Pyxidicoccus xibeiensis: one gene and its partner. The protein of the gene in region 1 binds, or shares a complex with, the protein of each later gene. Links are inferred from orthologs where the notes say so. Each region holds a gene or a part of one and is shown on either strand. Other genes may lie near its edges.

What was found.
Region 2: the proteins of accD (region 1) and accB are in contact, whole or in part, in a solved structure (PDB 8UXZ), measured with the Escherichia coli proteins. The link is inferred for Pyxidicoccus xibeiensis from one-to-one orthologs.

What each region holds. Positions count from the first base shown.
Region 1 is NZ_JAJVKV010000006.1:250,346-261,202, reverse strand. What follows is about bases 8,044-10,857. They hold accD (acetyl-CoA carboxylase, carboxyltransferase subunit beta), read left to right. Parts: upstream 8,044-8,928; coding sequence 8,929-9,786; downstream 9,787-10,857. Other genes in these bases: LXT23_RS27805 (bifunctional folylpolyglutamate synthase/dihydrofolate synthase), read left to right, coding at 9,810-10,857; LXT23_RS27815 (MBL fold metallo-hydrolase), read left to right, coding at 8,111-8,866; LXT23_RS27820 (Crp/Fnr family transcriptional regulator), read left to right, coding at 8,044-8,109. Also shown: LXT23_RS27850 (methyl-accepting chemotaxis protein), read left to right, coding at 1-1,149; LXT23_RS27845 (DUF523 domain-containing protein), read right to left, coding at 1,216-1,767; purN (phosphoribosylglycinamide formyltransferase), read right to left, coding at 1,790-2,455; purM (phosphoribosylformylglycinamidine cyclo-ligase), read right to left, coding at 2,452-3,489; LXT23_RS27830 (hypothetical protein), read left to right, coding at 3,781-6,027; LXT23_RS27825 (hypothetical protein), read left to right, coding at 6,024-7,364; more of LXT23_RS27820, read left to right, coding at 7,459-8,043.
Region 2 is NZ_JAJVKV010000017.1:22,707-33,527, reverse strand. Bases 5,209-7,986 are described here. They hold accB (acetyl-CoA carboxylase biotin carboxyl carrier protein), read right to left. Parts: upstream 7,006-7,986; coding sequence 6,412-7,005; downstream 5,209-6,411. Other genes in these bases: LXT23_RS42470 (roadblock/LC7 domain-containing protein), read right to left, coding at 7,753-7,986; efp (elongation factor P), read right to left, coding at 7,038-7,616; accC (acetyl-CoA carboxylase biotin carboxylase subunit), read right to left, coding at 5,209-6,341. Outside these bases: LXT23_RS42500 (translocation/assembly module TamB domain-containing protein), read right to left, coding at 1-669; LXT23_RS42495 (ExeA family protein), read right to left, coding at 675-1,619; type IV pili formation protein SgmX, read right to left, coding at 1,644-4,766; more of accC, read right to left, coding at 4,956-5,208; more of LXT23_RS42470, read right to left, coding at 7,987-8,115; LXT23_RS42465 (hypothetical protein), read right to left, coding at 8,164-8,838; type IV pilus secretin PilQ, read right to left, coding at 8,875-10,821. UniProt on the Escherichia coli protein: This protein is a component of the acetyl coenzyme A carboxylase complex; first, biotin carboxylase catalyzes the carboxylation of the carrier protein and then the transcarboxylase transfers the carboxyl group to form malonyl-CoA.

The DNA of each region.
Region 1 (10,857 bases):
GAGTCGCTGCGCCAGGCCACCCAGGACGACCAGCGCCGGATGAGCGGCGCCTTCTCCGAGCTGCGGGAGGAGCACACGCGCGCCCAGCGGTGGTTGATGGGCGTGGGGCTGTTGATGCTCGCGGTGCTGGGGGTGCTCTCGCTGTGGCTGGTGGCCCAGGTGGCCCGGCCCCTGACGAAGCTGAACCAGGTGGCCTCCCGCATCGCGACCGAGGGGGACCTCACCCAGCGCATCGACATCGACTCCGAGGACGAGCTCGGCCAGTTGGCGCGCAGCTTCGGAGAGGTGGTGACGCGCCTGCGGACCGTTCCGCTCACGCTGAGGGAGGCGCTGACGGAGCTGTCGCAGAGTGTCCAGGGCATCAGCCAGCTCGGGCGCGAGCAGTCCGCGGTGCTCGAGCATCAGATGGCGAGCCTCGAGGAGGCGCGCGTGGCGATGGCGGAGATCTCCGAGACTGCTCGCGCGACGGGGGCGCAGGCGGGCCGCGTCCTGGAGGTGGCCGCGAATGCCGAGACGCTGAGCACCTCCGGCCAGGCCTCCGTCGAGCAGAGCGTGCGGTTCCTGGGGGAGCTGCGCGAGCAGGTCGCGGCGATGGTGACGGGCATCGGCGAGCTGTCGGAGGGCTCGCTCAAGGCGTCCTCCATCCTGGTGTCGGTGAAGGACCTGACGGACCAGTCCAACGTGCTCGCCATCAACGCGGCCATCGAGGCGGCGAAGGCGGGGGAGGGCGGCCGTGGCTTCGCGGTGGTGGCGCGGGAGATGCGCTCGCTGTCCCAGCAGTCCTCTCGCAGCACGGAGAGCATCGGGAGGATTCTCGCGGAGATGAAGGAGACGGTGGGCCGGGTCACCCGCAGCGCGGAGGCAGACCAGCGGCGGATGGAGGCGGGCATCGCCGAAGCGCTCGCCTCGGGCCAGAGCCTGCGGGACATCACCGAAGTCGTACGCGAGAGCAGCATGGCGGCGCGCTCCATCGTGGCGGCCGTGACGATGCAGAACGCCGGGGTGAATCAGATGTCCACGGTGGTGTCCCAGCTCACCGAGAAGATGAAGGAGATTCTCAGGGCCACGCAGGGCACCCAGGCCGCGGTCCAGCGGCTGAGCGCGGCCTTCGCACGCATCGACGGGCTGGTGAGCGGCTTCCGCGTCTGAGGACGATGGCCTCCAGTGCCGCCCGGTCATTCACGCGAGGCCGTATGACCAGGCCCGAGGGGAGGACTAAAGGTCCTCGTCGCTGAGGACAACGATGCCTTCGGAGCGAAGCAGGGCGGTGGTGACGCCCTCGCCGGGCCGGAGCTTCCGCGCCTCGTACACCTGCTGCGTCCCGCAGGAAGGGCTCTTCTCCTTGAGGATGGCCACCGTCGCGCCGAACTTCCGAGCCGCCTCCAGCGCGAGCCGGGCGCCCCTCAGGAAGGGCTCCGTCCGGTCGACACCGCCCTCGCGCTCCAGGGCCCGTGCCCGTCCGGCCAGCACGTCCACGCCCGTCCCGCCGCTCAGCTCCACCGGGGGGCGGGGGACGGGCATGCCGCCTCCGACCTCCGGGCACACCGGGACGACTTCCTTTCCTTCGAGCGCGGCCATCACCCTGGACGACAGCTTCGAGCGCGCGTCGAAGCGGACCGCCTCGCCGATGAGGCACGCGCTCACGAGCACCACCCGGGCCTCGCGCAGCGCCGCGAGTCGCTCCTCGCGGGTCGTGGCCGCACCTGCGCCAGCGCTGGCCGCCGTCACGTCGTTGCTGCCCGGGATGCCGCTGTCGCTCGTGTTCATCCTGCCCGTCCCTGGCCCGGCTTCACCGGGGCGTGCCAGGGCTGCGCAGCGACAGCTCGCCCACCGTCGCCTGCGCGTCCACTCGCGTGCGCGCCCCGTCCATCGTCACCTTGCCCGTCACCGCCAGCCGCACGGCGAGGGGATAGAGTCGGTGCTCCTCCGCGAGGATGCGCGCGCTCAGCCCCTTCTCGTCATCGTCCGGCAGCACCGGCACGGCCGCCTGCGCGATGATGGGGCCCGTGTCCGTGCCCGCGTCCACGAAGTGCACCGTGCACCCGGCGACCTTCACCCCGCGCTCCAGCGCCTGCCGCTGCGCATGGAGCCCTGGGAACGACGGCAGCAGGGAAGGGTGGATGTTGAGCACCCGCCCCGCGTAGTGGCCCAGGAAGTCCGCGCTCAGCAGGCGCATGAACCCCGCCAGGCACACCCACTCCACCCCCGCCGCGCGCAGCGCCTCCAGCAGCGCCCTCTCGAAGTCCGCCTTGGTCGCGTGCGCCTTGTGGTCCACCACCACGGCCGGCACGCCCGCCTTGCGCGCCCGCTCCAGCGCGAAGGCCGTGGGCACGTTGGAGATGACGCAGGCCACCTCGGCCGGGAAGTCCTCCTGCGCGCACGCGTCCAGCAGGGCCTGCAGGTTGCTGCCACTGCCGGACACCAGCACTCCCAGGCGCGTGCGCTTCACGCTCATGGCTCGATGACCGCCGTCGCCTCGCCCTGGCCGGCTTCCACGCGGCCCACTTCCGTCGCCTGCACGCCGCGCGCGCTCAGCACGGAGAGCGCCTGGGCCACGTCCTCCTTCGCCACCACGACGATGAGGCCCAGGCCCATGTTGAACGTGTTGAACATCTCGTCCCGGGCCACGTTCCCCTGCTTCGCGATGAGGTCGAAGATGGGCGGCTTCGTCCACGCCTTCTCGCTCAGCACCGCGCGCGTGCCGTCGGGCAGGCAGCGGGGCAGGTTGCCGGGGATGCCGCTGCCGGTGATGTGGGCCATGCCCTTCACCTTCACCGCCTGGAGCAGCGCCAGCGCGTCCTTCACGTAGATGCGCGTGGGCTCCAGCAGGGCGTCCGCCAGCGGCCGGTCCAGCCCCTCGGGCGTGGCGTCCAGCTGCAGCTTCGCGTCCTCCAGCAGCACCTTGCGCGCCAGCGAGTAGCCGTTGCTGTGCAGGCCGGACGAAGTCAGGCCGATGAGCGCGTCGCCCGGCTTCACGCTCTTGCCGTCGATGATGGCCGACCGCTCCACCACACCGACGCAGAAGCCCGCCAGGTCGTACTCGCCTCGCGCGTAGAAGCCCGGCATCTCCGCCGTCTCGCCGCCCAGCAGGGTGCACCCGGCCTGCTCGCAGCCCAGGGCGATGCCCTTCACCACCTCGGCCGCCGCGTCCACCTCCAGGCGGCCGGTGGCGAAGTAGTCGAGGAAGAACAAGGGCTCCGCGCCACAGGTGAGGATGTCGTTCACCGACATTGCCACCAGGTCGATGCCCACCGTGCCATGGCGCCCGGCGGCGAAGGCGACCTTGAGCTTGGTGCCCACGCCGTCCGTGCCGGCCACCAGCACTGGCTCCTTGTACTTGCCCGGCGGCAGGGCGAACAGGCCGCCGAAGCCGCCCACCCCCGCGACCACCTCGGGGCGCATGGTGCGCGCGGCGTAGGGCTTGATTCGGTCGACGAAGGCGTCGCCGGCCTCGATGTCCACTCCGGACTGCTTGTAGGTCGTTCCCACGGGCGGCCTTCTACCCGCCACCGTCGCCGTTGTCTCGGGCCGTGACGCGGGGGTGTTGGCTTTGCGCCTCCTCCCGCGCCAGTCAGCCAGCACGCGTCTACAAGGGCATGGCCGCCTGAAATCAACGGGTTTCGTGGCACTGACTCCCACCGCTGCCAGCACCATGGCGCATCCACCGGGCCGAGGGGCTCCAGGTGAACCAGTGGAGTCATTTATTTCCGTTAAGTCGTGGTTGTAGCGTTTCGTGGCCGTACGCTGCGGGTCCTCCCTTTCGTCACGACGGAGCCTCTCATGCCGGACTCCAGCGCTTCCCGGCGTTCGCCTCGCAGTGGACGCTTCGGAGGTGTAGGGGCGCGGGCCCACGCGTGGGGGTACCTGCTGCTGGCGGTTGTTCTGTGCTCCACCGGCTGTGCCGCGAGGGCGCCAGACAGCACGCTGACGTTCGGGCGACTGGGGCTCGCCGCGGGGGACTGGGACACGGAGGGCCTCGCGGAAGAGAAGGATGCTCCTGCCGCTTCGTCCCAGGAGGTCGGAGACGTCGGTGCTCGGCTCCGGCGCCGCAAGTCGGTGCGCCTGCATGGCTCGGACCTGGGCGTGTCGGTAACCCTGGCGGTAACACCAGGGGAGTCCGTGTGCGGTGGACGCGTGCCCTCCGGCTGGCCACGGCTGGATGCCAGTGAGGAGGTGCTGACGCCATTCCTGGCGTGCGCTTCCCCTTCGGACTTCGTGGCGTTGCAGCGCACGGTGGACATGCCCGTGCTGGTCGAGTCCCTCTCGGACTGGGACGCCGTTCGGCTGGGGGCGCTGGGACCGCTGCGTGCGGACGCCTCCAACGTCCTCGCTCACAAGCGCGCCGTCTTCCTCGTCTCGGCTGCCCGGAAGTACGGGCATGCCAGGGCGGAGGTCTTTGCCCTCTTCGTCCTCCACTCCGCCTTCGATGACGAAGTCCGGCTGGTGCTGCGGCTGCTGGCCGGAGACAGGCAGCTGCGGGCCGTCCTGGAGCCGATGGCTACCGTCCGTGAGGAGCTGGCGAAGCGGGGCATTTCCCTCTCCCAGTACCCGGAGCGAGTCTTCCGCGCGGGGGATGTCCTCCGCGGACTGGGGCGCGCCGGCGAGGACGCGCTCTCCACGAGCTGGGTCGCCAATGGAAGCGCGGGGCTGGAGCTGTCCGCGCGGGCCCGGGTCCTGCCGCCGCCGTACCAGACGGCCCTGTGGGAGGTGGAGGGCGCCGTCATGCGGCGGCAGTACGCGCCGGGCGAAGTGACGCTGGGGGCCTTCGACCACCTGACGTTCGGCGTGCCGGTGGGCTTCTACCACCTGCTGGCCGGGACGCTTCAGGGCATGGGCTCGCTGGCGGCGGGCGAGTACGAGCAGGCCACTCGGGAACTGGCACCCGCGGCGCTGATGGTGGGGCTGTACGCGGGCGGCAGGGGCATGCGCTCGATGCGTGAGGGGGCCATCGCCGGAAGCGAGGGCGGCCGGCCTCTGGGGGCTTTGCCTCGGCTGGCGCCGCTGAAGGCCGTGCTGGAGCGATTGGAGGCACGGCTGGGTGAGGGCGCCGTGGGCGAGCTGGCTCGTTACGTCCAGGCAAGCCGGGAGGGAGCCCTCGTGGTGGCGGAGTGGGGCGAAGCGGGGGCGGCGGCCCTGCTTGAGGCGCGGGGCAATGCGGGGAAGGCACAGGCGTGGCTGTCCGAGGCGAAGTCCCAGCGCGCGGGACCCACCATGTCGCGAGGTGGGGCGGGGAGGGCGGCCAGCGCGGTGGCGGCGCGGGTGCGCGAGGCAGCGGGCTACACGCGCGAGGCGCTGGAAGCGAAGCTGCTGCGGGCGGAGCAGGAGGCGCCGGGAGCGCGCCTGCCCGCGGACGTGACGCGGCTGAAGCAACAGCATCCATCTGTCGAGGCTCCGCCGCCGGGTGTGCGCGAGGGCTCCACGCTCTGGAGCGAGTACGTGACGTACCGGTCGCGGAGGCTCGCAGAGCTGGAGCAGGGCCAGACCACGAAGGGACCGTTGCGATGGGAAGGCTACCGGGAGATGCGCGGGCTGTTCGCCCGGGGCCTGGACTTCGAGCGCGCGATGGTGGCCCTGCTCCGTGAGGACGCGGCATTGCCCAGGGCACAGCGGCGGTGGCTGCGGGACTTCGACGTGCCGCGCATCGAGACGCACGTGGGCGTGTGGAAGGAGAAGACGGGCTTGCGATTCTCGGACGTGCTCGTCATCGAGGAGCGTCCGCCCGCGGGCCAGCCGCCACTGGTGGAGACCATCAGCTTCAAGAGCCGGGACCTGTCGCGGATGAAAAACGACTTGTTGGAAGCGCAGGTGCTCGCGGACGCAAGCGACGCCTTGCACAATTATGGCGAGACGCTGAACATCCGTCGACGTGCGCTCAACCCCAAGGGTGACCCGACGCAGGTTCAGGTCCGGCGGGTCCGGCTTGTCTACGAGGGTGGCGACCTCAGGCCTCGAGATCTGGCGGAGTGGAGAAAGGTCGTGAACGCAGTCCAGGACACGGTCGAGGGCGTGGAGGTGCAGCTTCAATGAAGGTGCTGGAGCTCCATGACTTGAAGCCGGAGGACTGCCTCCGATTGTCCTTTGATGCCGACCTCCGCTCTCGAGTTTCGTTCGAGCGCGAGCTGGAGCCTTTGCTCCAGGCCTGCGAGACACATGCGGGCGCGTGGATGCCGGAGGTCGTCCACGGCAAGCGGTGGCGCCAGTACTCGCGTGTCGCGGTCTGCAAGAGCTTCGAGGAGAGGCGTGACAAGGACTACACGTCCATCGGGCTCTATCGGAAGGAATGGCCCGCCCTGGACATGACGCTCAGGCTCAGGTTGCCGCCGCGTCCGCCTCGTCTGGACGTGTGGGTCGCCATCCAGCCGCTCTCCGTCTTCGCGGACGCCGGCCTCTGCGGACGGTTCGTGGACATGGTGCGCGCCTGGGCCTCCCACTACCCGGTCACCCACGCCTGGGCCAACAGTCTGGCGGAGGACCAGCTGTCCGGAGCTCCCGACTTCGGCCGCGACACCCAGACGTCGATTCGCGACGGCTTCGACAAGGTCTACGAAGTCTCCTGGCTCAACGTCTTCGGCCCCAGGCTGGTGGAGTCCGTCGGCCGCGAGCGGGTGCGGTCCACGCCGGCCCACCGGGTGGAGGAGTTGCCCAACGGCGCCATCCTCCTGGTGACCTGGCCCACCGCCGCGGACTTCGCCAGCGACGAGGCCCGCCAGGCCCAGGCCCGCGCCCACGCCCACCTGCGGCCGGACCTCGACTACGCCACCCTGCTGCGCACCCTGCGCGAGCGCAGCGCCACCCTCGCGCCCGTGGAGCCGCGCTTCCCTCCAGACCTGGAGTCACTCCTCACTCGCGTGGTGGACCATGTCCGCATCAGCGAACGCCAGCGGAAGATCGCCGAGCTCAACGACTGGCGCCCTCCGGAGCCGGACGAGTGGCTCCCCGCGAGCGCGGCCCTGCCTCCGGACGTGAAGGACGTGGCCTTCGTGCGCCACCAATACGGCGAACTTGCCGAGAGGCTCGTGGCGCTGCTGCACACCGACGTCCCCTCCGTCTTCGAGGCCACGCCCGAGTCGCTCACCGACGTCGACGCCCACTTCTGGTGCAAGGACTTCCTGAAGAACCGCCTGCCGCAGGTCATCGACGAGCACCTGATGCCCGCGGTGGGCGCCTACCTCGGCGAGGTGCTGGTCAGGCGCCTCGGCGGACAATGGATACCGCGCAAGAGGCTGGAGGAAGCCCAGGTGCGCGTGGCCGACCGCGTCTGGCTGCCCTTCCTCCGGGCCCACCGCTACCTGCGCTCGCGCCAGGCGCTGCTGGACCACTCCCTCACCCGGCTCTACCAGGTCGCCATGCAGGCTCGGTCCTGACGCGTAGGGCCCCGCCTCCTCACTGCCTGTCGCACCGCGACGCACAGCAAGGGAATTTGACCGGGGGGGTGGGGGCTGATTGACTCCGCGCAGGATGGGCGCCGAGGAAACACTCTTTCAACGTTTCGGGAAGGAATTCCCCAAGGGAACCGAGCTCTTCCGTGAGGGAGAGACCGGCAAGGAGATGTTCGTCATCCAGGCGGGAAAGGTGTCCATCTCCAAGCGCGTGCGCGACGTGGAGAAGGTCCTCGCGGTGCTCGGCCCGGGTGAGTTCTTCGGGGAGATGGCCATCATCTCCAACAAGCCGCGCAACGCGTCCGCCATCGTCAACGAGGACGCCCGGCTCCTGGTCATCGACCCCAAGACGTTCGAGGGGATGATCCGCGGCAACGCCGAGATCGCCGTCCGGATGATCAAGAAGCTGGCCGAGCGCCTCTCCGAGGCGGACGCCCAGATAGAGAACCTCCTGCACCATGACCCCGCCAGCCGGGTGGTGCACCACGTCCTCCAGGCCGCCCTGACGCGCGGCCGCCCCGTGGACGAGGGCGTGGAGATCGACTTCATCGTGCGCGACATGCCCCGGCAGCTCGGCGTGGGCGAGCCCGCGGTGCGGAGCATGCTGGACAAGCTGGAGCGCGCTGGCCTCGTCGAGCGCGGCGGTGACAGACTGACCGTGTATGACACGACGAGACTCCACGACTACCTCCAATACCTGGAGATGAAGTGGAAGTTCGGAGACCTCTAGCGTGAAGCTGCGAGTCCTCGGCTGCCACGGCGGCGAGCTGCCCACCTGCAAGAGCACGTGCTTCCTCGTCGATGACGTGCTCGCGCTCGACGCGGGGGCGCTCACGGGGACGCTCTCGCTCGAGGAGCTGTGCCGCGTGGACCACATCCTCGTGGGCCACAGCCACTTCGACCACGTGAAGGACCTGCCGCTGATGGCGGACCTCGTCATCGGTCGCCGGGACAAGCCCGTCACCATCCACGCGTCGCGCGAGTGTGCGAAGGCCCTGCGCGACAACATGTTCAACAACGCGCTCTGGCCGGACTTCACCCGCATCCCGACCAAGAGCACCCCCGTCCTGCAGATCAAGACCTTCCGGGCGGGCGGCACCTTCCAGGTGGGCCCCTACACCGTGCGCAGCGTGCCGGTGAGCCACCCGGTGGAGTCCTGCGGCTTCATCATCTCCAACGGGAAGAGCACCCTGGCGATGAGCGGCGACACCGGGCCCACCGACAAGCTGTGGAAGGCGCTCAACGAGACGAAGAACCTCAAGGCGCTGCTGGTGGAGACGTCCTTCCCCAACAAGCTCCAGTCGCTGGCGGACATCTCCGGCCACCTGACGCCCCACACGCTGGGCCTGGAGCTGAAGAAGTTCCAGCGCAACGGCGCCTCCGTCCTGCTCTACCACCTCAAGCCCGCCTTCGTGGCCCAGCTCAAGAAGGAGCTGGCCGACATGCCCGTGAATGTGCTGGAGCTGGGCGACACCTTCGAGCTGTAGACGCGGCGCGCCACACGGAACGGTTGACGGCTGGGAGCGGGCGGATTAACCCCGCGCCTGTCATGGCCTGGTTCTCCAAGAAGCCCCGCATCTCCATTTCCGAGCCCACCGAGCAGCAAGCCGAGCCCCGTCCGTCCCGCATGGAAGGCCTGTGGGCCAAGTGCGAGACCTGCGACGAGATCATCTACCGGCAGGAGCTGGAGAAGAACTGGATGGTGTGCCCGCACTGCGAGCACCACCACTACTGGTCGGCCCGAGCCCGGCTCGCCGCCACGTTGGACCCGGACAGCTTCGAGGAGTTCGACAAGGAGCTGGAGCCGCAGGACCCGCTCGGGTTCAGCGACTCGAAGAAGTACAAGGACCGGCTGAAGTCCACGCGAAAGAACCTGGGCGAGCCGGACGCCTTCATCTCCGGCGTGGGCCGCATCGAGGGCCATCAGGTCTCCGTGGGCTGCTTCGTCTTCGAGTTCATGGGCGGCTCCATGGGCTCCGTCGTCGGCGAGAAGGTGGCCCGCGTCTTCGAGCGCGCGCATGACCTGAAGTGCTCCGCCATCGTCTTCTCCGCGTCGGGCGGCGCCCGCATGCAGGAAGGCATCTTCTCCCTCATGCAGATGGCGAAGACGTCCGCGGCCATCGCCCGCTTCCGCACCGGCACGCGCCCGTACATCTCCGTGCTGCTCAACCCCACCACCGGCGGCGTCGCCGCGTCCTTCTCGTGGCTGGGCGACGTCATCCTCGCCGAGCCCAAGGCCCTCATCGGCTTCGCCGGCCCGCGCGTGATTGAGCAGACCATCCGCCAGAAGCTGCCCGAGGGCTTCCAGCGCTCGGAGTTCCTGCTGGAGCACGGGATGATTGACAGCATCGTGCACCGCAAGGAGCTGCGCGCGAAGCTGGGCCAGATTCTCGGCCTGCTGGGCTGAGGCCCGCCGCGCCCTCCACCGGCATGAGCGCCCCCCGGACGCCACAGGAGGCGCTGGCCTTCTTCGCGAAGCTCAACCCCTCCGGCATCAAGCTGGGGCTGGAGCGCGTGCGCGAGGCCCTGGTGGCGCTGGGCCACCCGGAGCGCCGCTACCCGGCGCTCCATGTCGCGGGCACCAACGGCAAGGGCAGCACCTGCGCCTTCACCGCCGCCGCGCTCCAGGCCGCGGGCCACCACGTGGGCCTCTACACGTCCCCGCACCTGGTGCGCGTCAACGAGCGCATCCGCGTGGACGGCGAGGACATCTCCGACGAGGCCTTCGGGCGCGCCATCCTCGAGGTGCTGGAGCGCTACCCCTCCGCCGTCTCCGAGCCGATGACGTACTTCGAGTTCGGCACCGTGGTGGCCCTCTGGCACTTCGCCCGCGTGGGCGTGGACGTGGCCGTGCTGGAGACAGGGCTGGGGGGCCGGCTGGACGCCACCACCGCGTCGAGCCCCGTGGTGACGGCGATTACGCCCGTGTCCTTCGACCACATGGAGTACCTGGGCCACACCCTGGCGGCCATCGCCGGGGAGAAGGCCGGCATCCTCAAGCCCGGCGTGCCATGCGTGGTGGCCCGGCAGGAGCCGGAGGCCCTGGAGGCCATCGTCCGCAAGGCCGGAGAGGTGGCGGCCCCGCTGCTCCTGGAGGGGCGGGATTTCGCCATCCAGGCCGCCGCGGACGGAAGTGTGTCCTACCGTGGGAAGGCCTGGTCGCTGGACGGGCTGACGCTGGCGCTCCGTGGGCCGCACCAGCAGCAGAACGCCGCGGTGGCGCTCGCCTGCCTGGAGGCGCTGCACGCGTGGGGTGTGGCCGTGCCACCGGAGGCGGGGAGGGAAGGGCTGGCTTCGGCGCGCTGGCCGGGGCGGCTGGAGGAGGTCGGCGGACCGCCGCCCATCCTGCTCGACGGTGCCCACAACCCGGCGGGGGTGGAGGTGCTGCGCGCCTCGCTTCGCGCGCTGTATCCGGGACGTCGCCTCCACCTCGTCTTCGGCGTGGTGGGCGACAAGGACCGCGGGCCGATGATGCGCG
Region 2 (10,821 bases), on another replicon or contig:
CTCCGCGCGCTCCAGCTCCAGCAGCGCCTCGTCCGGGTCCACCGCGCCCGCCACCGCCAGCTGTGCCAGCGCCAGCTCCTGGCCGTCCGGCCCCAGCCGCACCAGCCCGCGGCGCGCCTCCACGTCCAGCTCGATGACGCCCCAGCGCTCCACCCAGCGCACGTCCAGCTCGCCCACCTCCACGCGGCGGCCCTCCGGCAGCGCCAGCCGCAGCTCCGCGCCGGTGATGTCCAGCCGCGCCACCCGCAGCCGCTCCAGCGGGTCCAGGAAGCAGCCCGCGGGCTTCTTGCCGGGCTCGGGCGGAGACGGCTTCGACAAGTCCAGCGTCACGCGCGGCCGAGAGGCCCGCACCAGCGCCAGCGTCAGCCGGCCGGTGAGCGGCCGCAGGAAGCCGAGCTGCACCTCCGCCGTGTCCGCCGCCACCAGCGGCGTGTCCGTGCCCGGCAGGAAGAGCGAGAAGCCGTGCACCAGCACGCGCGAGCCGAGCGGGTCCAGCTCACAGCGGCCGATGCCCACGTCCAGCCCGAGCACGTCCGGCAGGTTGCGCCGCGCCAGCGTGCAGGCCACCTCCCACGAGGCCTCCATGCGCAACAGCATGACGCTCCCCGACAGGACGAGGAGCACCAGCAGGAGCGCCGTGCGCGGACCGTTGCGGCTCGGGGAGGCCAAAGCCGCTACAGCTTACCCAGCCCTTCGAGGTAGCGGTCGATCTCCGCCAGATCCACCTTGCTATTGGACGTCCGGGGGAGGGCCGTGACGGAGGCGCCTGCCCGCTCGCCTGCTTCCTGGGCGGGCGTGTTGATGCCCTGCAGGCCCAGGTTCTTCCCGATGCGGTGCACCAGCTCGGCCGAGACAGTCTCCTGGCGCGCCAGGAAGGCCTCGAAGAGGGCATTGTCGCACAGCGTGTTGATGACGCGCGGCGAGCCGGACGAGTGCTGGTGCACCGCCAGCAGCGCGTCGGGCGAGAACGGCATGCGCGGGCAGCCCGCGAGCCGGAGGCGGTGCTTCACATACGCCTCGGTGGACTCGGCGGTGAAGGGCTCCAGCTTGTAGCGCATGGCCACCCGCTGCGCGAGCGGCGGGTCCAGCTTGAGGTTCTTCTCGATTTCCGGCAGCCCGAAGAAGACGAAGGAGATGAGCTTGCGCTCCGGCACTTCCAGGTTGAGCAGCCCCCGGAACTCCTCCATCAGCTCGCGCGTCTCCAGCATCTGCGCCTCGTCGATGAGGACGACGGCCTTCTTGCCGGACTCGTAGATCTGCAGCAGGCGCTGGTACAGCTGCGACAGCAGCGCCAGCTTCTCCTGTGCCGGGTTCTCCACGCCCAGCTGCAGGGCGATGCGCCGCAAGAGCCAGTTGGCGGTGATGCCGGAGTGGATGATGACCAGCAGCGCGGCCTCGTACTCGGACTCGGGCAGCGAGTCGAGCATGCGGCGCGCCAGCGTCGTCTTGCCCGCGCCGATGTCGCCGATGAGGATGGACAGGCCCTTCATGTAGCTCACGGCGTGCATCAGCCGGGTGAGCGCCTGCGAGTGCTGCGCGGAGTTGTAATAGAAGCGGCTCACCGGAGCGTTGGAGAAGGGCTCCTGGGTCAGCTCGAAGAAGTCGAGGTAGGTCGTCATGGGCTCGCCGAACCTCGGGGTGGACTACAGGTAGCCGACCTTGCGCGCCTTGGACGCGCCGGCCGCCGGCATCGGAGTGGGCGCCACGGCCGCCGCGGGTGCGGCCCCGCCGCCGGCCCGGGCCCCGTTGCCTGCATGGGACGGAAGCGGGTCTTCCTCCGGCTCGGTGGAGGCGGCCAGGCGCGACACCTGTCCCCCCACGTCGCGGTACTTCCCGTCCAGCGCGGCCACGCGCTGGTAGTGGTAGAGCGCCTTGCCCGGCTCTCCCGCCGCCTCGTACGCCGTCGCCAGCTCGAAGCCGAGCGCCTTGGCCGGCTCGCCCGCGACGTATGCGTTGGTGAGCCCCTCGCGGAAGACCTCGACGGCCGCCAGCGCATCACCGCGCAGCAGCTGCAGCATGCCCATCATGGTGATGCAGTCGAGCTCGCGCTTGGTGCCCACGCAGCCCTGGCGGGCCACGTCGAACTCGTGGAGCGCGTCGTCCAGCAGGCCCATTTCCTTGTAGGCGATGCCCAGGTCGTAGTGCGTGTCCACGTCCTCCGGCTTCACCACCTTGGCCAGGCCCTTCTTGAACTCGGAGAAGACCTCCTCCACCGAGTACTGGAAGTCCTCCTCGGCCGGCGGCGCCGATGCGGAGTCGTCGCCCAGGTTGTCGATTTCCCCGGCCAGCTCCGCCGCCAGGTCGAACGCGTCGCGCTCGCCCGTGGGCTCCTGCTCCGCCTCCAGCACGGGCTGCACGGCCGGCACGTACAGCGGCTCCGCGGGCGCCTCCGCCTGCTCCGCGCCACCGCCGGCCTCGAGCGCCTCCAGCCGCGCCATCAGCTCCCCGGCGCGCACGTGGCCCGGGAAGGCAATCATCACCGTCTCGAGAATCTCCCGCGCCTCTTCCAGCAGCCCCTGGTCGAGGAAGAAGGACGCCTCGTCGCACTCCTCCGCCGCCGGCTCCTCGCCGGGCTCGTCGCTGGGCTCCACATCGGACACGGCCTCGGCCTCGGCGTAGGGCGCCTCATCGGCGTCCTCCACCTGGGACACTTCCGGCTCGGGCTCCTCGTAGACGGGCTCGTCGTCCAGGGGCGCGACGACGGCGTGCGACGCGGTGGGCTCCTCCTGCTCCTCGTCGCCCAGCGCGGTGAACTCGGCCTCGTCCTGCTCCAGCATGGACGCGTCCAGCGGAGCGATGCCCACGCGCGTGGGCACGTCTTCCAGCTCCAGCTCGGCCTCTTCCTGGAGCGCGGGAAGCTGCCGGGTGTCCGGCGCGGCCTCCTGCAGCAGCGCCCGCGTGGGCGCGCGAATCATGGTGGGCGGCGGGTCGTCGTCGTCGCCGAGCGCCAGCGCATCCATGGACGTGGCCGTGGCCTCGCCCGAAAGCGTCTCGTCCTCCAGCGACCACGCCGACGTGGCCTCGTCGTCGTCGTCGGACGACACGAGCGGCTCGTCCTCCACCTGCTCCAGGCCGGGCTCGTCCGCGAGCACCAGCCCTTCGTCCTCGGCCACCAGCGTCTCGTCCGCCGCCTCCGCCGCCAGGTCTTCCGGCGAGGGCGACTCGTAGACGATGCTCTCACCGGAGAGCGGCTCGCCGACGAGCGACTCCTCGCTGACGACGGTGGAGTCGTCCCCGTCCTCCTCGATGACCTCGTCCGAGTCCCCCGAGGGCAGCGTGGTCAACGCCAGCTCGTCCCCCGGCGGGTGCAGCAGCGCGTCTTCCGGGGGAGGCGCGACGAGAATCTCGTCGTCGCTGGAGTCCACCAGGATGGCGTCCTCGCCCACCGACTCCACCACGGCCGCCGTGGGCGCCACCGCCACCGGGCCGTCCGTGCGCAGCACCGACAGGAACGCGGGCACCTCCGGGTGCGCCGGGTTCTCCTGGAGGATGGTGGCCAGGTACGGCTGCGCGCGCACCGAGTCCGCCGCCCGCGTGCACAGCCGCAGCACGTTCAGCAGCTGCTCGGACGCCTGGGCCGCGTTCCCGGACGCGACGTAGATTTGATACGCCTTCTCGTGCGCATCCAGGTTCTCCGGGTCCACGGAGAAGACCTTGCGCAGGTGCTCCAGCGCCTTGTCGTGGAGCCCGTACTTCACGTAGACGTCCGTCTCCGTGAGCAGCTTCGAGAGCTGCTCGCGGCCCATGCCGCCCTGGGGCTGGGGCGGAGGCGGCTGCACCGGCGCGGGCGCCTGAGCGGGCTGCGGGGCCGCGGCGCGGGGCTGGGGCGCCTGAGCGGGCTGCGGCGCGGCCTGGGCCGGCATGGGCGCCGGAGCCGCGACGGGCGCACGGCGCGCCATCAGGTCCGGGTCCTGCGGGTCCAGCACTTCAATCTGCGTCCAGACGGCCTCGGACTCGGTGACGCGGCCGCGCTCCTGGTGGATCTTCGCCAGCTCCTTGTAGACGGACACCGTCTTGGAGGTCTGCCCCAGCCCCTGGAACGCCTGGGCCAGCAGCGTGAGCGTCTCCACGTCCCGGCCGTCCGCCTTGAAGCACACCTGCAGCTTCGCCAGCGCGCGCTTCTGGTCGCCGCGCTGCAGGTAGGAGGTGGCCAGCTCCTTGGCCAGCGGCAGGTTCTCCGGCTCCAGCGAGGACAGGCGCTCGGCGACGCGCAGCCAGTCGTCCGCGCGGGCGTTGCGCTTGAGGTACTCGGCGGCGCGCTTGAACTCCTGCGCGGCCTCGCGCGTCATGTTCTCCCGCGCGTACAGCTCCGCCAGCTTGATCTTCGACGCCACGTTCTCCGGGTCGAGATCCACCATCTTCTTCAAGGTATCGAGCGACGCCTTGGTGTCGCCGGCCTTGTCGTAGTGGTTGGCGACAATCTGGAAGTACGCCATCGCCTCGGACATCAGCCCGAGCTGCTGGTGGAGCTCCGCCAGCTTGAGGTTCACCTCCAGCAGGTTCGGGTTGAGCTTGAGGACCTGCTTGTAGAGGGCGACGGCCTTCAGGAAGAAGCCGTCCGAGGAGTAGCTCTCCGCGACCTTGGTGAAGAAGTGCGCCGCCTGGGCGTTGTCGTTCTTCTTCTGGTACAGCTCCCCCATCTTCTGGAGCACCCGGATGTCCTTCGGGTCGACCTCCAGGACCTTCTGGTACTCCTTGATGGCCTTGTCGTAGGCGCCCTTCGCGACGAGCTTCGCGGCACCTTCGATGATCTTGTTCTTGTCCATCGAGCGGTGGGCTTCCGGCAGGCAGAAATCCCTTGAACTTCGCGGGTTTCTATCCTCTGCAAGGGGGAACTTGGAGGCTAACGGAATCCTCCGACGCGGGTCAAGAAACAGCCCGGCTCCCCCCGGGGCCAGATCACCTGCTCGCGTGGCCGCCCGACAGGCGGGAGGCCCACGGTAGGTGGACGTGCGCTAAGGCGTCTCTTCGACGGCCTTCTTCAAGCGGCGGGTGCCCGTCTCGCTCGCCAGCAGGCGCTCCACGAAGCGGGTGTCGTACTGGCCTTCCTGGAAGGACTCCTCCGCCAGTGCGGCCCGGTGGAACGGGATGTTGGTGCGGATGCCCTCCACCACGTACTCGCCCAGGGCGCGCTGCATGCGGCGGATGGCCGTGGCCCGGTCCTCCGCATGGACGATGAGCTTGGCCAGCAGGCTGTCGTAGTACGGCAGCACCGTGTAGTTCTCGTAGGCCGCCGAGTCCACCCGCACGCCGTAGCCGCCCGGCACGCTGTAGCCGGTAATCTTCCCCGGCCAGGGGGCGAACGTAATCGGGTCCTCGGCATTCACGCGGCATTCAATGGCGTGGCCGCGAATCTGGATGTCCTCCTGCTTGAAGCGCAGGGGGTGGCCGTAGGCCATGCGGATCTGCTCGCGCACCAGGTCGATGCCCGTGACGAGCTCCGTCACCGGGTGCTCCACCTGGATGCGCGTGTTCATCTCCATGAAGTAGAACTCGCCGCGCTCGTCCAGGAGGTACTCGATGGTGCCCACGTTGTTGTAGGCGAGCTTCCTCATGGCCTGCACGGACACCTCGCCCATGCGCTGGCGCAGCTCCGGCGTGAGCGCGGGGGACGGGCTCTCTTCAATGAGCTTCTGGTGCCGGCGCTGCACCGAGCACTCGCGCTCGTTGAGGTGGATGATGTTGCCGTGCTCGTCCGCCACAATCTGGATTTCGATGTGGCGCGGCTTCTCCACGTACCGCTCGATGTAGAGGTCTCCGTTGGCGAACGACGCCACGGCCTCCGCCTGCGCGGTGGAGAACGCCTGGGCCAGCGCGCCCGGCTCGCGGACGATCTTCATGCCCTTGCCGCCACCCCCCGCGGCTGCCTTGAGGATGACCGGGAAGCCAATCTCCCGGGCGTAGACCTCGGCCTCGCGCGGGTCCTTCACCGTGCCCGGGCTGCCGGGCAAGAGCGGCAGGCCCGCCTCACGCGCCGCCGCGCGGGCGCGCACCTTGTTGCCCATCAGCCGCAGCATCTCCGGCCGCGGGCCGATGAAGCGAATCTTGCAGTTCTCGCACACCTCCGCGAACTCGGCGTTCTCCGACAGGAAGCCGTAGCCGGGGTGGATGGCGTCCGCGCGGGTGATTTCGGCCGCGGACAGGAGCTGCGGGATGTTGAGGTAGCTCTCCTTGGACGAAGGCGGGCCGATGCAGACCGCCTCGTCCGCGAAGCGCACGTGGAGCGCGTTGGCGTCCGCCGTGGAGTGCACCGCCACGGTGGCGATGCCCAGCTCGCGGCAGGCGCGGATGACCCGCAGGGCAATCTCCCCGCGGTTGGCGATCAGCACCTTCTTGAACACGGGGGGTTCTCCGTCAGGGGCCTTGAAGGACGACGCGCCGCCCGCGGGGGCAGGCGGCGCGGGCAGTCCGTCAGGCCGGCTCGATGCGGAACAGCGCCTGGCCGAACTCCACCGGGCGGCCATTCTCCACGAGGATCTCCGCCACGCGGCCGGACACCTCGGACTCGATTTCGTTCATCAGCTTCATCGCTTCGATGATGCAGAGCACCTGGCCCTTCTTCACCACCGAGCCCACGTCGACGAAGGCAGGCTGGTCCGGCGCGGGGGTCCGGTAGAAGGTGCCCACGAAGGGGCTGGTGACCTGGTGGCCGGGCTTCTCCGCCGCGGGCGCGGGAGCCGCCGGCGCCGCGGCGGGAGCCGGAGCGGCCGCGGCGGCCCGGGGGGCCGGCGGGGTGGAGTACTCGACGCCCGGGCCCGTGGACACCGGGGCCGGCGCCGCGTGGTGGACGATGGTCGTCTCCGGGCCGTGGCCGCGGCGGATGAAGAGCTTCTCCTCACCGCGCTTCCACACCAGCCTCGTCACGTCCGAGGCCTCGAGGATCTCCACAATCTGCCGCAGGGCATCCACGTCCAGCGACGTGTTGCTCGCGTCGCGCCCGCCACCGGCGGCTGCCGGTGGATTCGCGGGCCCTGCCGCCCGGGTCGACTTGCGCTTCGTTGCCATTCTCGCGTCCCCTCCGTCCGGAGTCGCCGGAGCTAGCCCGCCGTGGCCACGCGCGTCAGGTACTTGCCGTCACGCGTGTCGATCTTGAGCACGTCGCCCTCGTTGATGAAGAGCGGGACGTTGACGGTGTAGCCCGTCTCCAGCTTGGCGGGCTTGAGCGCGCCGGACACGGTGTCGCCACGCACGCCCGGGTCGCACTCGGTGACCTTCAGGTCGACCGAGTTGGGCATGTTCACGGCAATGGCCTTGCCGTTCCAGAAGACCACCGAGACGGTGATGTTCTCCTTCAGGAAGTTCTTCGCCTCTCCGAGCACCTTCTCACCGAGGAAGGTCTGCTCGTAGTTGCGGGTGTCCATGAAGTAGAAGTCTTCGCCCTGGACATACAGGAACTGCATGTCCTTCTCCTCGATGTCCGGCACGCCCACCTTGTCGCCGGACTTGAGGGTGGGCTCCAGGACGCGCCCGCTCAGGAGGCTGCGAATCTTCGTGCGCACGAAGGCGGAGCCCTTGCCGGGCTTCACGTGCTGGAAATATTCGATGATGAACGGCTCACCATCGATTTCGATCTTGAGACCGTTGCGGAACTCGGACGTATCGACGAACCCGGCCATGGGAACCGACTCCTTCACACTCGAAGCTTCGAAAGCTTGAAAAGTCGGGGGTGTGTAGCCCATGCCCCCCTTCCATGGGAAGGGGAAAGGCGCGGCGCCGTGCGTCGGCTGGATGACTGCCGTACAGGGCGCGCGGCTACAGCTCGGCGCGCACCTTGGGGGCCGTCACGCGCAGCACATAGCGGCCCTTGCCGAAGTTGCCGTCCGCGCGCAGGGCGAGCACCAGGAAGTACTCCGGCGACACCAGCCGCATCAGGGTCAGCACCTTCTCGCTGTTGACGCTGACCTCGCTCACCGAGCCCGTCTTGAGGACCTCCGCGGCGTGACGGAGCTGGGTGAGGAGGTTGGCGTATTCCACCCAGGCGCCACCCAGGTCCAGCTCGGCGGCCTCGTCGCGCTGGAAGGTGTCCACCGAGATGCCGTCGAAGCCCATCACGCTGCAGGCGAGGGCTCCGTCCACCTGGTTGACCACCGACTCGAGGTGCGTGCGGAAGGACATAGGTCTGCGTTCCTAGGTGGCGGACGGCGCCCGGTCAAGCGTGACGGCTCAGGGAGCCGGAGGGTCTTCGCACGCGGGGTAGCTGCCGTTCAGCCCGCGCTGGTCGCAGGAATCGGTCCGTGGCTCGAACACCTGGCCCGGGCACAGTGCCGCCTGCACGTCCAGGTAGGGCACGTTCGTCACGGTGATGGGATAGGTGATTTCGTTGGACTCCACCTCGTCGCCCGACGCGCGCTTCCCGCGCAGGTGCATGGTGACCAGGACCTCGATACCGCCCGCACCCGCCCGGTCATCCAGGAAGTCGACCGCCTCGGCCGTGAGCAGGTTGAGCAGCAGCTGTCCGTCTTGTTCAATCGTTCCGTGGAGGGGGACGGGGCCGCGGGGCTGGGGGAAGTTCTCGAACTCCGGATTGGTCCTGTAACTCAGCACCAGGTCGGTGATGTAGATGGTGTTGAGGTCCGGGTCCCCCAGCACCGGCTCTTCGCTGACCTCGATGGCCGTGGTGATCACGTTCGAGGTGACGCCGAAGACCAGGGGATATCCCCCGACGAAGCCCAGGTTGACGGAGCCACGCAACTGCGAGACCTCGGCGGTATTGGGGAAGCTGCAGTCGTCGTTCTGCGGCGCCCCGCCTTTCAGCTGGAGGATGGGGGTGCTTTCGACGCAGGCCGTGGTCAGTCCGAGCATCATGAGGGCCGGGATGACGAAGTGATTCATCTTCATAAGGCGAACACTTTCCTGGAAGGGCCGCGCGAGGGACTACAGGCTCTGCGCGATGGTCTGCCGGTTGAGGATGCGGGGCGTGATGAAGATGAGCAGCTCCTGCCGGTCATCGCGCTCCGTTTGGTTCTTGAAGAGCAGGCCCAGCACCGGAATGCTCGACAAGAACGGCACTCGCGCAGTGGAGGTGCTGCCGCGGCGCACGTAGATGCCGCCGATGACGGTGGTGTCTCCGTCCTTCACCAGCACCTGCGTGACGGCCTCCTTGCGCTGGATGGAGGGCTGCCCGTTGGCGCCCGTGCTGGCCGGATCCGGCTGGTTGTTGGAGGCGTTGATGGACATGAGGATGCTGCCGTCCTGGGTGATGTGCGGCGTCACCTCCAGCGACAGGCGGGCCTCGACGAAGGTGGTGTTCACACCCTGGGCGGACACCTGGCTGAACGGAATGGACACGCCCTGGCTGATGCGGGCGGTGTTGTTGTCCAGCGTGGTCACCTTGGGCGCGGAGATGGTCTTCACCGAGCCCTCGTTCTCCGCCGCGGACAGCCGCAGGTTGAGCTGCAGGGCCCCTCCCGCAGAGCCGAACACGAAGCCCAGGGCACCACCCGCGCCCTCACCCACGGAGGCCGGCAGGTTCACCGCGAAGTTCGGAATTTCCGGCATGCCATTGGCAACCCCGGCGACACCGCCGGTGACGCCGACGTCGTTGGGGAAGATGAGGCCGGTGGGATTGCCGGTGGCGGACGTCGCCCGAGCCTGGCCGCCCCACTGCACGCCGAGGGAACGGCTGAAGGTGGTGTTGGCCTCCACGATGCGGCTCTCGATGAGCACCTGCGGCGTCTGGGTGTCCAGGCTCCGCACCAGCGCCCGGGCCTTCTCCGTGTTGGAGCGCACATCCTTGACGATGAGGACGTTGGTGCGCGTATCCACCGTCACGGTGCCACGCTCGCTCAGCACGTCCTTCACCCGCGCCGACATGTCCGCGGCCACCGCGTAGTTGACCGGGATGAGGTTGACCAGCAGGTCCTCCTGCTGCTGGAGCGACTTCTTGCGCTCCTGGCGCAGCCGCGCCTCCTCTTCCAGCGTCTTCAGCGGGGCGATGCGGATGATGTTGCCGAACTCCTCCTTGCCCAGCTGCTTGGTGCGCAGGATGAGGTCCAGCGCCTGGTCCCAGGGCACGTTGCGCAGGCGGATGGTCACCCGGCCCGTCACGTCGTCCGCGAGCACCACGTTGCGCTTGGAGATCTCCGCGATGACGCGCAGCAGGTTCTGGATGTCGATGTCCTTGAACTCGAAGGAGACGCGCTTGCCGCGGTAGCGGGCCTGCTGCGGCGCGCCCTCGGCGGCGTAGGAGGGCGCCTCGGCGGTGAAGCCGGCGGTGCGCTGGGCCACGGCGACCTGGTCCGTCTTCACGCCCTGCACGTCCAGGCGCCAGGACAGCGTGCCCCCGTTCTGCGTCACCTTCTCCTCGATGGCGCCGTCGGCGGCCACCACCACGCGCACCTTGCGGCCCTCACCGGGCACGCTGAAGGCGCTGATCATCTTCACCGGCGTCTCCAGGGCGCTGGTGTCCAGGCTGCGCTCGAGCTTCTTCGGCAGGCGCGCATTGTCCAGCGTCAGCACCGCGCTGCGCGGGTCCGGCCGCTCCACCTTCCACCCGGCCGTGCCAGACAGCTTCAGCACCACGCGACCACCCGCCCCGCTCTCCTCGAAGGTCAGGTCCTTCACCTCCACGAGCGACGCCGTGACGGGCGCCGGCGACGCGGACGGCTCGGGCACCGGGCGCATGGGCGCGACCTCGGCGATGGAGGCCACGACCTCGGTGGGCTCCGGCTTCGGCGCCGCCTTGCGGGCCACCGCCCCGGCCAGCACCACCTCCAGGCCGCGAGCGGCCCGGTCCACGCGGTACGCCGGCATCTGCCCGCGCACGTCCAGCACCAGGCGCACCTTGTCCGCGTGGGCGCCCACGCGCACTTCCTTCAGCGC